Regions from separate parts of the Glutamicibacter sp. GQ173 genome, predicted to be linked through region 3. Evidence: riboswitches for the same ligand, from Rfam matches in the RefSeq annotation. Region 3 holds a riboswitch; each other region holds the start of a gene.
What was found. A riboswitch is a leader RNA that binds a small molecule or an ion and turns the genes downstream of it on or off. The one in region 3 is predicted to bind S-adenosylmethionine.
Positions count from the first base shown of each region.

Region 1 (4,070 bases), on a different contig from region 3:
TCGGCCAGGGGAGTGACGCTCACCGCCGAAGGCGCAGAATTCCTCGGCTACGCCCGGCAGGTGCTCGAGCAGGTGGAGCTTCTTGAGCACCGCTACCTCGGCCGCCCCGCCGCCAGGCGGCTGCTGGGCGTCTCCACCCAGCACTACTCCTTTGCTGTGGATGCCTTTGTGCGCATGGTCCAGGCCAGCGGCGCCGAGGAATACCAGTTTTCGCTGCGCGAGACCCGCACCGAAGAAATCATCGAGGACGTGCGCACGCTGCGCAGCGACATCGGGATTCTCTACCTCAACGACTTCAACCGGAAGGTCATCGACAAGCTGCTGCGCGAATCCCGGCTGGTCTTCCACCCGCTGTTCCTGGCCGACCCGCACATCTTCATCTCGCGCAGCAACCCGCTGGCCACCCGAAGCCAGGTCACGCTCGAAGACCTCGAAGACCTGCCGCGGCTGACCTTCGACCAGGGAGCGAATAATTCCTTCTACTTCGCCGAGGAGGTGCTCTCCACCCGCTCCAGCCAACGCGAAATCCAGGTCTCGGACCGCGCCACGATCTTCAACCTCATGATCGGCCTGGGCGGGTACACGATTTCCACCGGCATCATCAGCGACGAGCTGGATCCCTCCATCGTCGCCATCCCGCTGGCGATCGAGGAGCGCATCGAGATCGGCTGGATCGGCCACGCCGCGATCCCGCTCACCGACCAGGCCCAGCGCTATCTGCAAGAAGTCCGCACCGTGGTCGCCAGCTTCGGCGTCGAGGTGCTCGGCTGAGCCGCCCCAGGCGTAACTCTCGGTCATCGAGCGCCGGTCCATCGTCACAAACTTCCAGCAGAACCCCTAAATCGCAACCAATCAGCCCAAAAGCTCGCGTCATAAAGTGATGCCAGCCACCGCGTCATCATGACAACGAGAAGTCATATGAAGCCTGGCGGCCTTGTATGAAGCGCAGGGCTGTTGGCCGCTTGCGCCGTCTGCGAGCCATGGTCAACCATGGAAGAACAACAAACCATCAAGAGCGACTAAGAGATCTGGCTCGTTGACGTCGCAGCAACCATCGGGAAACCGAAAGGTGCTAATGCCAGGAACGATGGAGCAGTTCCGAACGCGCTTTCGCGCTGTGCTTCGTGCCTTTGCACGATGCCTAATCGGTGCACTCCCTCGCAGAGAATCGAGGAGGAGCTATGAGCCAAGGAACCGACGCGGTCCACGCCGGATATCGCCCGAGCGGAGACTTCCGCCCGATGCTGCCGCCGCTGCACAATTCCGCAGCCTACCAATTCCAGTCGCATGCCGAGGCGATCGAGAAGTTCGCGCTGCGCCAGGCCGGTTTCACATACTCGCGCACCGGCAACCCCACCGTCTCGATTCTCGAGCAGCGCGTGGCCGCGCTGGAAGGCGGAGCCCAGGCGGTAGCCACCGCCACCGGCCAGTCCGCCGTGGCCTTGTCCCTGCTGGCTCTGACCCAGGGACCCAAGCACATCGTGGCCTCCTCCTCGCTCTACGGCGGCACCGTGGACCTGTTCACCGACACCTTTGCCGACTTCGGCATCCGCATCAGCTTTGTGGATCAGGCCGATCCCACCGCCTGGGCCGGCGCCATCGAAGAGGACACCCGCGCCTTCTTCCTGGAGTCCGTGTCCAACCCGCTGTGCACCGTGGCCGATCTGCCCGCCATCGCGGCGATCGCCCACGAGCACAACATCCCGGTGGTGGTCGACAACACCCTGGCCACCCCGCTGAATGTGCGGCCGCTGGACTTCGGCGCGGACATCGTGGTGCACTCGGCCACCAAGGGCCTGGCCGGACACGGTTCTGTTTTGGGCGGGATCGTCGTGGACTCGGGCAAATTCGACTTCTCCGACACCGCCCGCTGGCCGCAGATCGCCGCACCGCGGGTGCGGCTGAACAACACCTCGCTGCTCGAACGCCACGGATCCGCTGCCTACGCGATGCTGGTGCGCTCCAAATTCCTGCACGATTTGGGCCCGACCCTGGCCCCGGCCAGCGCCCAGGGGATCCTCGCCGGCATCGAAACCCTGCCGGTGCGCGCCGCCCATGTGCAGCGCAGCGTCACCACGCTGATCGGCGAACTCCTGGCGCACCCGGGCATTGTGGCCATCCACCACCCCTCGCTGTCCACCCACCCGAGCCACGAGCTGGCCAAGAAGATCACGCCCAAGGGCACCGGCTGCGTGCTGGCCATCGAGCTGGCCCACCCCACACTGGTCTCCCCGCTGATCGACGGGCTCAAGCTGATTTCGCTGGCCGCCAATGTGGGGGACACCCGCACCATGATTTCGCACCCGGCCACCATGACCCACTGCCGGCTCTCCGAGCAGCAGCTGGCCGCCGCCGGGCTGAACACTTCCACCCTGCGGCTCTCGGTCGGCCTGGAAGACCCCGCCGACCTGCTCGCAGATCTCACCGGGGCACTGGATCACGCCCTGGCCCAGGCCCTGGCCCCGCAAACCCAAGGAGCATGAGATGACCGGCTTCAACACCCAGGCCGTGCACGCCGGCCAGCCCAAGGACCCGCACACCGGCGCCGTGGTCCCGCCGATCTACCAGACCAGCACCTTCATCCAGGACGGCATCAACGTGCTGCGCTCCGGACACGAATACTCCCGCGGCTCGAATCCCACCCGCGACGGGTTCCAGGACCAGCTCACCGCGCTGGAAGGCGGGGCCGCCGGATTCGCCTTCGCCTCGGGCATCGCCGCCGAAGACGCGCTGCTGCGCGCGGTGCTCGAACCGGGCGACCACATCATCCTCGGGGCCGATGGCTACGGCGGCACCAACCGGCTGATCTCCAAGCTGCACAGCAAGTGGGGGATCACCTCCTCGGCGGTGGACATCACCAGCCTGGACTCGGTGCGCGCCGCGGTGCGCCCGAACACCGCTCTGCTCTGGGTGGAGACGCCCTCCAACCCGCTGCTGGGCATCGCCGACCTGGCCGGCTGGGCTGCCATCGCCCGCGAGCACGGCGCCCTGCTGGTGGTGGACAACACCTTCGCCACTCCTTATCTACAGCGCCCGCTGGATTTTGGCGCCCACGCGGTGGTCCACTCCACCACCAAATACATCGGCGGGCACTCCGATGTGCTCGGCGGAGCGGTCATCGTGGCCGACCACTTCTTCCGCGGGCAAACACTGGCCGAAGCGGTGGGCTACCAGCAGTTCGCCGGGGGAGCGGTGGCCGGCCCGCAGGATTCCTATCTGGCCGCCCGCGGGCTGAAAACCCTGGGCCTGCGCATGGAGCGCCACTGCGCCTCGGCCAGCACCCTGGCCCGCTGGCTCGATGCGCAGCCCGAGGTCACCCGGGTCTACTACCCGGGGCTGGAACACCACCCGGGCCATGCGCTGGCCGCACGCCAGCAGCGCGGATTTGGCGGGATCGTCTCGCTGGCCCTGGAAGATGAGGCCGCCGCCCGTGCCTTCGCCCAGTCCATGGAGTACTTCCAGCTTTCGGTCTCCTTGGGCGGGGTGGAATCCCTGGTCTGCTACCCGCGCGAAATGACCCACGCCTCGCTGATCGGCACCGAGCTGGAAATCCCGGCCAACCTGGTCCGCCTCTCGGTGGGCATCGAAGAGGTCGAGGATCTGATCGCCGACCTCGAACGTGGCCTGGCTGCTGCCCGGGAGGCCCGGCCTGCACGCCAACCTGCCACGGTGCGCGAGAAGGCCCTGGAAAACGCCTGATAACTTCGAACCGCAAAGATCGGGCGGCGCGCCCCTTCCCTGGAGAATAGTAGTTGGGGAAGGGTGGAATCATGATCGGAATTCTCAATCGGCTCGTCGAGCACATCGAGGCGAACCTGCGCGCCGAGATCAGCCTCGCGGATCTGCTGCGCAGCGAAGGCACGACCGAATACCACGTGCGGAGGATGTTCTCCGCGCTGGCCGGCATGCCGGTCTCCGAGTACATCCGCCGGCGCCGCATGACCCAGGCCGCAGCGGACCTGCTGGCCGGGGATGACCTCTTAGCTATCGCGATCCGCTACGGTTACGGTTCGGCCGAAGCTTTCGGCCGGGCCTTTCGGTCCGTGCATGGCGCGAGCGCGGGCGAGGTC
Region 1 covers NZ_JCAXDT010000007.1:111,623-115,692, reverse strand. The annotation lists gene AC6CHO_RS12395 (LysR family transcriptional regulator) at 1-771, shown strand, start outside; SAM riboswitch class I at 1,004-1,094, shown strand; gene AC6CHO_RS12390 (O-acetylhomoserine aminocarboxypropyltransferase/cysteine synthase family protein) at 1,182-2,483, shown strand; gene AC6CHO_RS12385 (cystathionine gamma-synthase) at 2,485-3,699, shown strand; gene AC6CHO_RS12380 (AraC family transcriptional regulator) at 3,771-4,070, shown strand, end outside.
Region 1: it holds a riboswitch for S-adenosylmethionine, as region 3 does, so the genes downstream of both, AC6CHO_RS12390 (O-acetylhomoserine aminocarboxypropyltransferase/cysteine synthase family protein) here and AC6CHO_RS15015 (OsmC family protein) in region 3, are expected to answer to the same signal.

Region 2 (4,070 bases), on a different contig from region 3:
CCCGCAGCTTGCGCGGCGTTCAAAATCCGCGGCCCGATCTTGCGCAGGAGCTTGTCGATTCTGGGATTATCGGTGCGCGAGAGGGTATCCGAGAGCCGCTCCAGGCTCATCAGCCCAAGCCAGATCTTCGCCCGATGCGCTTCATCGGGGCTCGGCGCAATCAAATCCACCATCTCCAACCCGTGCCATAGGCTCAAGTACGCGCTGTTCAGCGCAGGATCCCAGGCGGCGGCCAGATCCCAGTCCAGGATGCCGATCAGCTCTTCATCCACCCAGTGCATATTGTGTCCGGCCAGATCTCCGTGGACCAGCCCCGGGGGCACCTGGGCCAGCGAATCAAGCTGGGCCCACAGGCTGCTGGCTGGGCCGCGCAATTCGTCGGGCAAAGCATCAAAACACTGCCGTTGGCGCTCTTCGATCCACGGGCCGCGGAAGGCAAAAGGCGAAGCCAGATGCTCGCGTAGCGGTTCGAGGTCGACCTGCGCCAGGTCGCTGACCACTTTGGCCAAGACCTTGGGATCGCCGTAGTGCGGTTCATGGGCGCTGCCCGGGATGAAGGACATGGCTACCGAGCTCAGCCCATCCACCGTCAAGATCTGCGAGGTCGCCACCGGGACCTGGTAGCCCAGTTGATCGGCCACAAGCCCAAGCAGCTTGATGGAGCGCGGCATCTGCTCGGTGGCCTGGATGGTGCGGGCCATGCGGATCACCGAGTGCCCGTTGGCGATCACCACCTTGTGGAACTGCCCGCCCTCGTTGACTCCGGCATTTTCCCAGGACAGCTCTGGACATAGCTGGCGGGCAATGGACAGTTCTTCCATGGTGGCAGGACGGCTCACTGATGCTCCTTTAATTCGCTACCTTCAGGCTACCTCAGCCCGCGCACAGCCTGATCAGCCTATGATCGAGAACGTGAATGCCAAGATCCTGAAATTCGAGGCGGCTCTGGTGCTTGCCCTGTCCTTGGGGCAAAGCGCGATCTATTCGATCCTGAGTTTTGCCGACAAGGCCACCAGGGCCCCGCTGCGCGAGCAGACGACTTCGCTGAACAACCCGTTGAGCACCCGCGAATTTTTCGACTTCTCCTATCAGCTGCTGGACATTGTCTTTGCGCTGGTTCCGGTTCTGCTGGCCCTGTACCTGATGAAACGCAGCACCGGGCGGGGAGTGCGGGAGATCGGCTTTGACCTGCGCGCGCCGGGCAAGGATGCCTTGCTCGGCGCCGGGCTGTTTTTGGCCATGGGGCTTGGCACCCTGGGCGTCTACGCGGCAGGCCGGGCGCTGGGCATCACCACAGCGATTTCCGCGGCCAATCTGGGGGACTACTGGTGGAGTGTGCCGGTGCTGCTGCTCTCCGCGGTGCGCCATGCGGTGCTTGAAGAGGTGCTGATGCTCGGCTTCCTGTTCAGCTATGCGAAGAAGCTGAACTTAGGATTGTGGACCACCATCATCGCCTCGGCGGTGATCCGCGGCAGCTACCACCTGTACCAGGGCGCGGGGCCGATGATCGGCAATATGCTCATGGGCGTGGTCTTCGGCTGGGCCTACCACAAGTACGGGCGGGTGATGCCGCTGGTGATCGCGCACTTTATGCTCGACGCCATCGGCTTTGTCGGATATGCCCTGATCGGACCGGCGATCGGGATCGGCAGCTAGCGCGGCTAGACTGCAGGAATGAAGATTTCTCAGCTGGCTGCGCAGCAGATTCCCGAAGCCGTTGCGCTCTGGGAGGCCACCGGGCTGACCCGGCCGTGGAACGACCCCTGCGCCGATGCCCTTCGAGCCTTGGAAACCTCTACCTCGACGGTGCTGGCCATGATCGAGGAGGAAGAAGTCCTCGCCACCGTGATGGCTGGCCATGATGGGCACCGCGGCTGGCTCTACTACCTGGCCGTGGACCCGCGGTGGCAGGGCAGCGGACTGGGCGCCCAGATGGTCCAAGCCGCGAGCGCGTGGCTCGCCCAGCGCGGCGTGCCCAAGGTGCAGCTGATGGTGCGCGAGGAGAATACCGCGGTGCGCGGCTTTTATGAGCGGCTGGGATTTGAAGACCAGCACGTCGTGGTCCTGGGCCGGCGACTGGATGCCGGCGCATAAAAAGAGGCAGGCGGGGACGCCATTGTCCCCGCCTGCCGGCAGCTTGCTGCGAACCGGCTACAACACTACCGGTCCGTTCTGCGTTTCAAAGGTCACCGACAAGATGCCCGGGGTGCCATTGGGCGCCTGGTAGTCCATGGTCACCGCGCCGAGGTGCACGTTCTGGGGCTGGCCCAGCCATTCCAGGACCCGATCGCGCGAACCGGCGATCGAGATCTCGCTGATCGCCCCGGTCGGCTCCAGGGCCTTGGAAGGATGCAGGTCCTTGGCTTCCTCGTCCCACGAGATCAGGTAGGGGCACTGCGGGTCGGCGATCAGGCCCTTGATGCCGATCTGCTGCCAAGTCAGCTCGCGGCCGTCGGGGAATTTTCGGTTGCCCGGAACCGACTTGCGGCCCAGGCGGTCTTCGGCGCTGGATAGATCGTCCACCGAAACGCACCAGCCCATCCAGCCGCCGCCGAGCTCCGAACGGGCCCGCACCGCCTGGCCGAAGGGGGCCTTGTCGCTGGCCGGGTGGTTGAGCACCTCGACCACTTCGAGGTACTGGCCATGCTTGAGCGGGAAGATGACATTGCGTGTCCCGAACCTGGGATGCACGCCTCCCTTGACGAATTCCAGGCCGAGCGACTCGGAGATTCTTTGCGCGGTTGGCAGCAGCCCATCCGGGCCACAGGCATAACTAACGTGATCTAGCCTCATCATGTGCCCATCATGACAACATGTGACCGCAGTCTCTACTTAGGCGACCCTAAGGTTTTTGATGGAATCGAATTCCCTGCGGCAAAAGCGCCATGGATGTGAAATATGACCGATTGAGACCATTGTGCGGTGCCCGCATTGCAAAAATCTTCGGTTTTCGGGCACACTGGAAACAGGTCATGAGTCCCAGTAACAAGCCCCGGCTTACTGGGCGGCAACCCTCCAACCGCGGTGGGGTGCCCCGGGTGAAGACCTGGCCCCCAGGTGCACAAGGCAGCTGGGGACAAGCGCGGGTAACCCTGGAAGGCTTCGTGGCGAGGTCTTTCCTCTCGGTGTCTTCTCAGTGGTCTACCCCCAAAGTCGCATGAACTATTTTGGAGGAAACCATGAGCAGCAACTGGTCATTTGAAACCCGTCAGATCCACTCCGGGCAGACCCCGGATCCCGCCACCGGCGCGCGGGCCTTGCCGATCTTCCAGACCACTTCCTTTGTCTTCCCGACCGCGCAGAGCGCTGCCGCGCGCTTCGCGCTGCAGGAGCTGGAACCGATCTACACCCGCATCGGCAACCCGACCACCGACGCGGTGGAAACCCGGATCGCCGATCTGGAGGGCGGCGTGGGGGCCCTGCTGCTCTCCTCGGGCCAGGCAGCCACCACCTTCGCGATCCTGAACCTGGCCGAAGCCGGCGACCACCTGGTGGCCAGCCCCAGCCTCTATGGCGGAACCCAGAACCTGCTCAAGCACACGCTCAAGCGCCTGGGCATCGAGGTCACCTTTGTGGCCGACCCGGATAACCTGCAGGACTGGCGCGACGCGGTCCGCCCGAACACCAAGGCCTTCTTCGGCGAAACCATTTCCAACCCGCGCCAGGACGTGCTGGACATCGAGGAAGTCGCCAAGATCGCCCACGAAAATGGCGTGCCGCTGCTGGTGGACAACACCCTGGCCACCCCGTACCTGATTCGCCCGATCGAATTCGGCGCCGACATCGTCATCCACTCGGCCACCAAGTTCCTGGGCGGGCACGGCAATGCGATCGCCGGGGTGATCGTGGACTCGGGCAACTTCGACTTCGCCCAGGACCCGGAGCGCTTCCCGGGCTTCAACACCCCGGACGAGTCCTACAACGGCCTGGTGTTCGCCCGCGATCTGGGCGTGAACGGCATTCTCGGTGCCAACCTGGCCTACATCCTCAAGGCGCGCGTGCAGCTGCTGCGCGACCTGGGCGCCTCAGTCTCCCCATTCAATGCCTTCCTGATCGCCCAGGGGCTGGAA
Region 2 covers NZ_JCAXDT010000006.1:14,146-18,215, forward strand. The annotation lists gene AC6CHO_RS10660 (phosphotransferase family protein) at 1-839, opposite strand, end outside; gene AC6CHO_RS10665 (CPBP family intramembrane glutamic endopeptidase) at 901-1,656, shown strand; gene AC6CHO_RS10670 (GNAT family acetyltransferase) at 1,675-2,094, shown strand; gene AC6CHO_RS10675 (VOC family protein) at 2,152-2,796, opposite strand; SAM riboswitch class IV at 2,969-3,089, shown strand; gene AC6CHO_RS10680 (bifunctional o-acetylhomoserine/o-acetylserine sulfhydrylase) at 3,180-4,070, shown strand, end outside.
Region 2: it holds a riboswitch for S-adenosylmethionine, as region 3 does, so the genes downstream of both, AC6CHO_RS10680 (bifunctional o-acetylhomoserine/o-acetylserine sulfhydrylase) here and AC6CHO_RS15015 (OsmC family protein) in region 3, are expected to answer to the same signal.

Region 3 (4,070 bases):
TGAGTTCCCGTCGATGTACCATCGACTTTTCATGCGAGGGAATTCATGAGCCAACTTTTTGACCTGTCCGGACGACTGGCCCTGGTCACCGGGTCCTCCCGCGGCATCGGCCGCGAACTTGCCCGCGCCCTGGCCGATGCCGGCGCCACGATCATCCTGCATGGCCGCGATGAGCAGCGTCTGGCCGAAACCGCCGCTGAATTCGCCACCCGCTACGGCGCCGAAAAAATCCACAGCGTCTGCTTTGACGTCACCGATGACGCCTCCGTACGCGAGAACATCGCAGCCATCGAAAAGAATATTGGCGCCATCCGAATCCTGGTGAACAACGCCGGCATCCAGCACCGAGTTCCCATGCTGGAGCTAGAAGTTGCCGACTGGCAGCGCGTGATCGATACCAACCTGACCAGCGCCTTCCTGGTGGGGCGCGAAGTTGCCCGCGGCATGGTGCAACGCGGCGAAGGCAAGATCATCAACATCTGCTCGGTGCAAACAGACCTGGCCCGCCCGACCATCTCCGCCTACACCGCAGCCAAGGGTGGCCTGCGCAACCTCACCCGCGCCATGACCGCCGAGTGGGCTGGCGCAGGTCTGCAGATCAACGGCATCGCCCCGGGCTACATCCACACCGAGATGACCCAGAACCTGGTGGACGACGAGAAGTTCAACTCGTGGATCCTCGGACGCACGCCGGCCGCCCGCTGGGGCACCGTCGAGGACCTGGCCGGCCCGGCCGTCTGGCTGGCATCCGACGGGTCCAACTATGTGAACGGGCAAACCATTTTCATCGACGGAGGCATGAGCGTTGTCGTCTAGCAGCCTTTCCACCAAGGCCCTGGCCGTGGTCGCCCACGCCGCCGGGGACCTGCGCATCGAGCAGATCGATGTGCCAGCTCCGAAGACCGACCAAGCGCGCATCGCCATCGCCTACGGCGGCATCTGCGGATCGGACCTGCACTACTGGAGCCATGGCGCCGCCGGGGAATCCATCCTCAAGGCGCCCATGGTGCTCGGACACGAGATTGTGGGAACCGTCATCGAAGCCGCCGCCGATGGCAGCGGACCAGCGGCCGGAACCAAGATCGCCGTGCACCCGGCAACCCCCGGGGACACCGGGGAACCATACCCGGCAACCCCCGTGGACACCGGGGAACCATACCCGGCAGATCGCCCGAACCTTTCCCCGGGCTGCACCTACCTCGGCTCGGCCGCCCGCTACCCGCATACCGAAGGCGCTTTTGCCCGTGAAGTGAACCTGCCAACGCGCATGCTGCGCGAACTGCCTGGGGGACTCTCGCTGCGCGACGCCGCACTGGCCGAACCGGCAGCGGTGGCGTGGCATGCAGTCTCGCGTGCCGGAGATGTCTCAGGCAAAAAGGCCCTGGTCATTGGCGCCGGCCCCATCGGCGCGCTCGCGGTGGCAGTGCTCAAGCGTGCCGGTGCCAGCGAGATCATCGCAGTGGATATGCACGAGAAGCCACTGGCCATCGCCCGGGAACTGGGCGCCACCTCCACCCTGCGCGCCGATGACCAGGAGGCCATCGCCAAAGTCAACGCGGATGTGGTGATCGAGGCCAGCGGCAACTACCGCGGCTTAGCATCAGCGGTCCGCGGTGCGGTGCGCGGCGGGCGCGTCGTCATGGTCGGATTGCTGCCCTCCGGCGAACAGCCTGCGCTGATTTCACTGGCTATCACTCGGGAACTGGAACTAGTCGGATCCTTCCGCTTCAACGGCGAAATCGATCAGGTGCTCGAAGCCCTGGCCGACGGCTCCCTGCAGATCGGGGCAGCCGTCACCCATGAGTTCCCGGTAGCCGATGGACTTGAAGCCTTTGAAACCGCCAAGGACTCCTCGACCTCGGGCAAGGTGCTGCTCAACTTCCTGGAACAGTAGTTTTCCCTAGGCGCAAAGTGCACTGTGGCGGCCATTAATATCAATGGCCGCCACAGTGCATTGCTGTATCCAGCTTGGGCTAGCTGGCTTCGATCAGCTGCACCGAGGTGGTGACCGGCACCGGGTTGGCGAAGAGGTCAAGCACCGGGCAGTGTGTATCTACTGCCTGGCGCAATTCCTCGTAGCGTTCGGCGGATTCCGGGCCAGCAATCTGCACCTTCAGATCCACCGAAGAGAATCCGGGTCGGATGGAAGGATCGATGCCGAAGAGCCCGCGGACGTCGAGCTGCCCGTCGGCGGTGATCTGGACATCGTCAACCTGGATTCCCAGGTTCTCAGCGTAGAGCCGATAGACCACTACCTGGCAGGAGACCAAGGCCGCCAACGCGTATTCCACTGGGCTGGCCGCGATGTCGCTGCCACCGAGCGCTGCCGGTTCGTCCACGGTGAAGGTGTGCTTGCCGGCGCGGATATTGCTGGCAACCGAATCAAAGCCTTCGCCCTGGACCGTAAAGGTCAACGCGGCGCTATGCGGTGCGGCGGAAATCCGTTCGCCCCAACCTGCACCTGCTTCTTGAAGGCGCTGTGAACGGTCCTCGGCTACTGAGAGTTTTGCTGTTGCGTGAGACATGGGGGAGTCATCCCCTTTCTGGCGCAGGGGGCGCCATCGTTTACGATCTTGGATTTCAAGATGCGTCGAATCGTCACCTGGGGCACCCCGCACAATGGCTCAAGGGTTGCCGTCCACTCAGCCAGGGCCTTGATGAGTGGAACTCGTGATTCAGTAGTTCCTTTTTATCCGCTAACAGCGGGCTCGGTAAAGTATCCACTTAACGTTTCGTCATGGCTGTCTTGTCCCTATGCATCGATAGGATGGAGGGTAGCAATCCGCTCTAACGCACTACTTTTGGATGGCGATGATGGAATTCCAGCTGAACTTTGGCTCTCTGGACTTATTGGTGTCTGACGATGAACTTCGTGCTGGACGGATGTATCACAAAGCGGGTCTCGTTCAAGACGTTGACCGATACCAAAGGGTTGGCAGTTCAGGCGTCACCGGCCTGGTCGCAGGTCTCGAAGTGGTGGCGAATTTCCACATTGCGGGGGATCGCATTGAATTTGAAGGATTTTGCTCAGGGCATCCTTCCGAAAATAGCTGCGCAGAGGTGGCGGCTTTACTCCTAGAGGTCCTCAGTGACGAGGATGATCCACTGATCGTTTCTGACGTCGAATCGGACCCATACGCGTGGCGTCGCAATGCAGTACCTCAGTGGGAGCGAAACCTTAACCGACTGTTGCCGGTGCCCCAGGACGAAATAGACATTATTGAAGAACCTTTGGGTCTGATCCTGAAGATTCTCAGAACGCCTCGGTATGGTGGCGACGACCTGCTGACTCTTCAAGCGCGCCCAGCTAAGCGGGGAAGCAAGAGTCCTTGGGTGCAGTCCGGTGTGAGCTGGAAATCAGTAGCCTTTGACGAACATTTCCCTAGGGAACAGCGCCGAGCCGTAATTGAACTGAACCGTATGCGAGAGCACGCAGAAAAGCAGAAGTATGGCCATTTCTGGGAAGCCAAGGACTGGATTTCCTTGATGGAAGTGCCCGGCAAGGACTTGATAGCCGCATTTGGAGAGCTTCGGGACGCTGGCGTAGCGATCATCAATGGTGCTACTTCGGGCAAAGCTGAAGTGAACTTCAGCGAGGTACAGGCTCAGGCCTACCTGGATATGCGTCGCGGCGAGAACGGGTTGACGGTAGAAGGCATCCTCAGAGGACCTGAAGAGGAGCACACTCACTTATTGCCTATCGGCAACCCGCCAACTCTTTTGGCGTATTCGTCGAAACCGCTGGAGAAATCCAAGGACTGGGGACTAGCCGAATTTGCCGAGCCCGTTTCGGGCGAGCTGGCGACCTTTATCGCTTCTGGTGTGCAGTTCATTCCGTCAACCGACGTCCAACGATTCGAAGATTCTCACCTGGATCGCATGAGGGCATTGGCACCTCTGAAAAGCGCTGACGTTTCTTACGTCATTCCCGAGCCTCCTCGCCCGGTGTTGCGGCTGCGAGTTTCCAGCACTGCCGAAACGGTGAACCTGCACTATTCGTGGAAGTACGCGCCCAAAGCGACCAAGCAGCGCAGCGTCGAAAAAGAGATCCTGGCTTCAATCAAGGACAA
Region 3 covers NZ_JCAXDT010000009.1:168,260-172,329, reverse strand. The annotation lists gene AC6CHO_RS15025 (SDR family oxidoreductase) at 46-816, shown strand; gene AC6CHO_RS15020 (L-idonate 5-dehydrogenase) at 806-1,894, shown strand; gene AC6CHO_RS15015 (OsmC family protein) at 1,974-2,525, opposite strand; SAM riboswitch class IV at 2,557-2,676, opposite strand; gene AC6CHO_RS15010 (DEAD/DEAH box helicase) at 3,421-4,070, shown strand, end outside.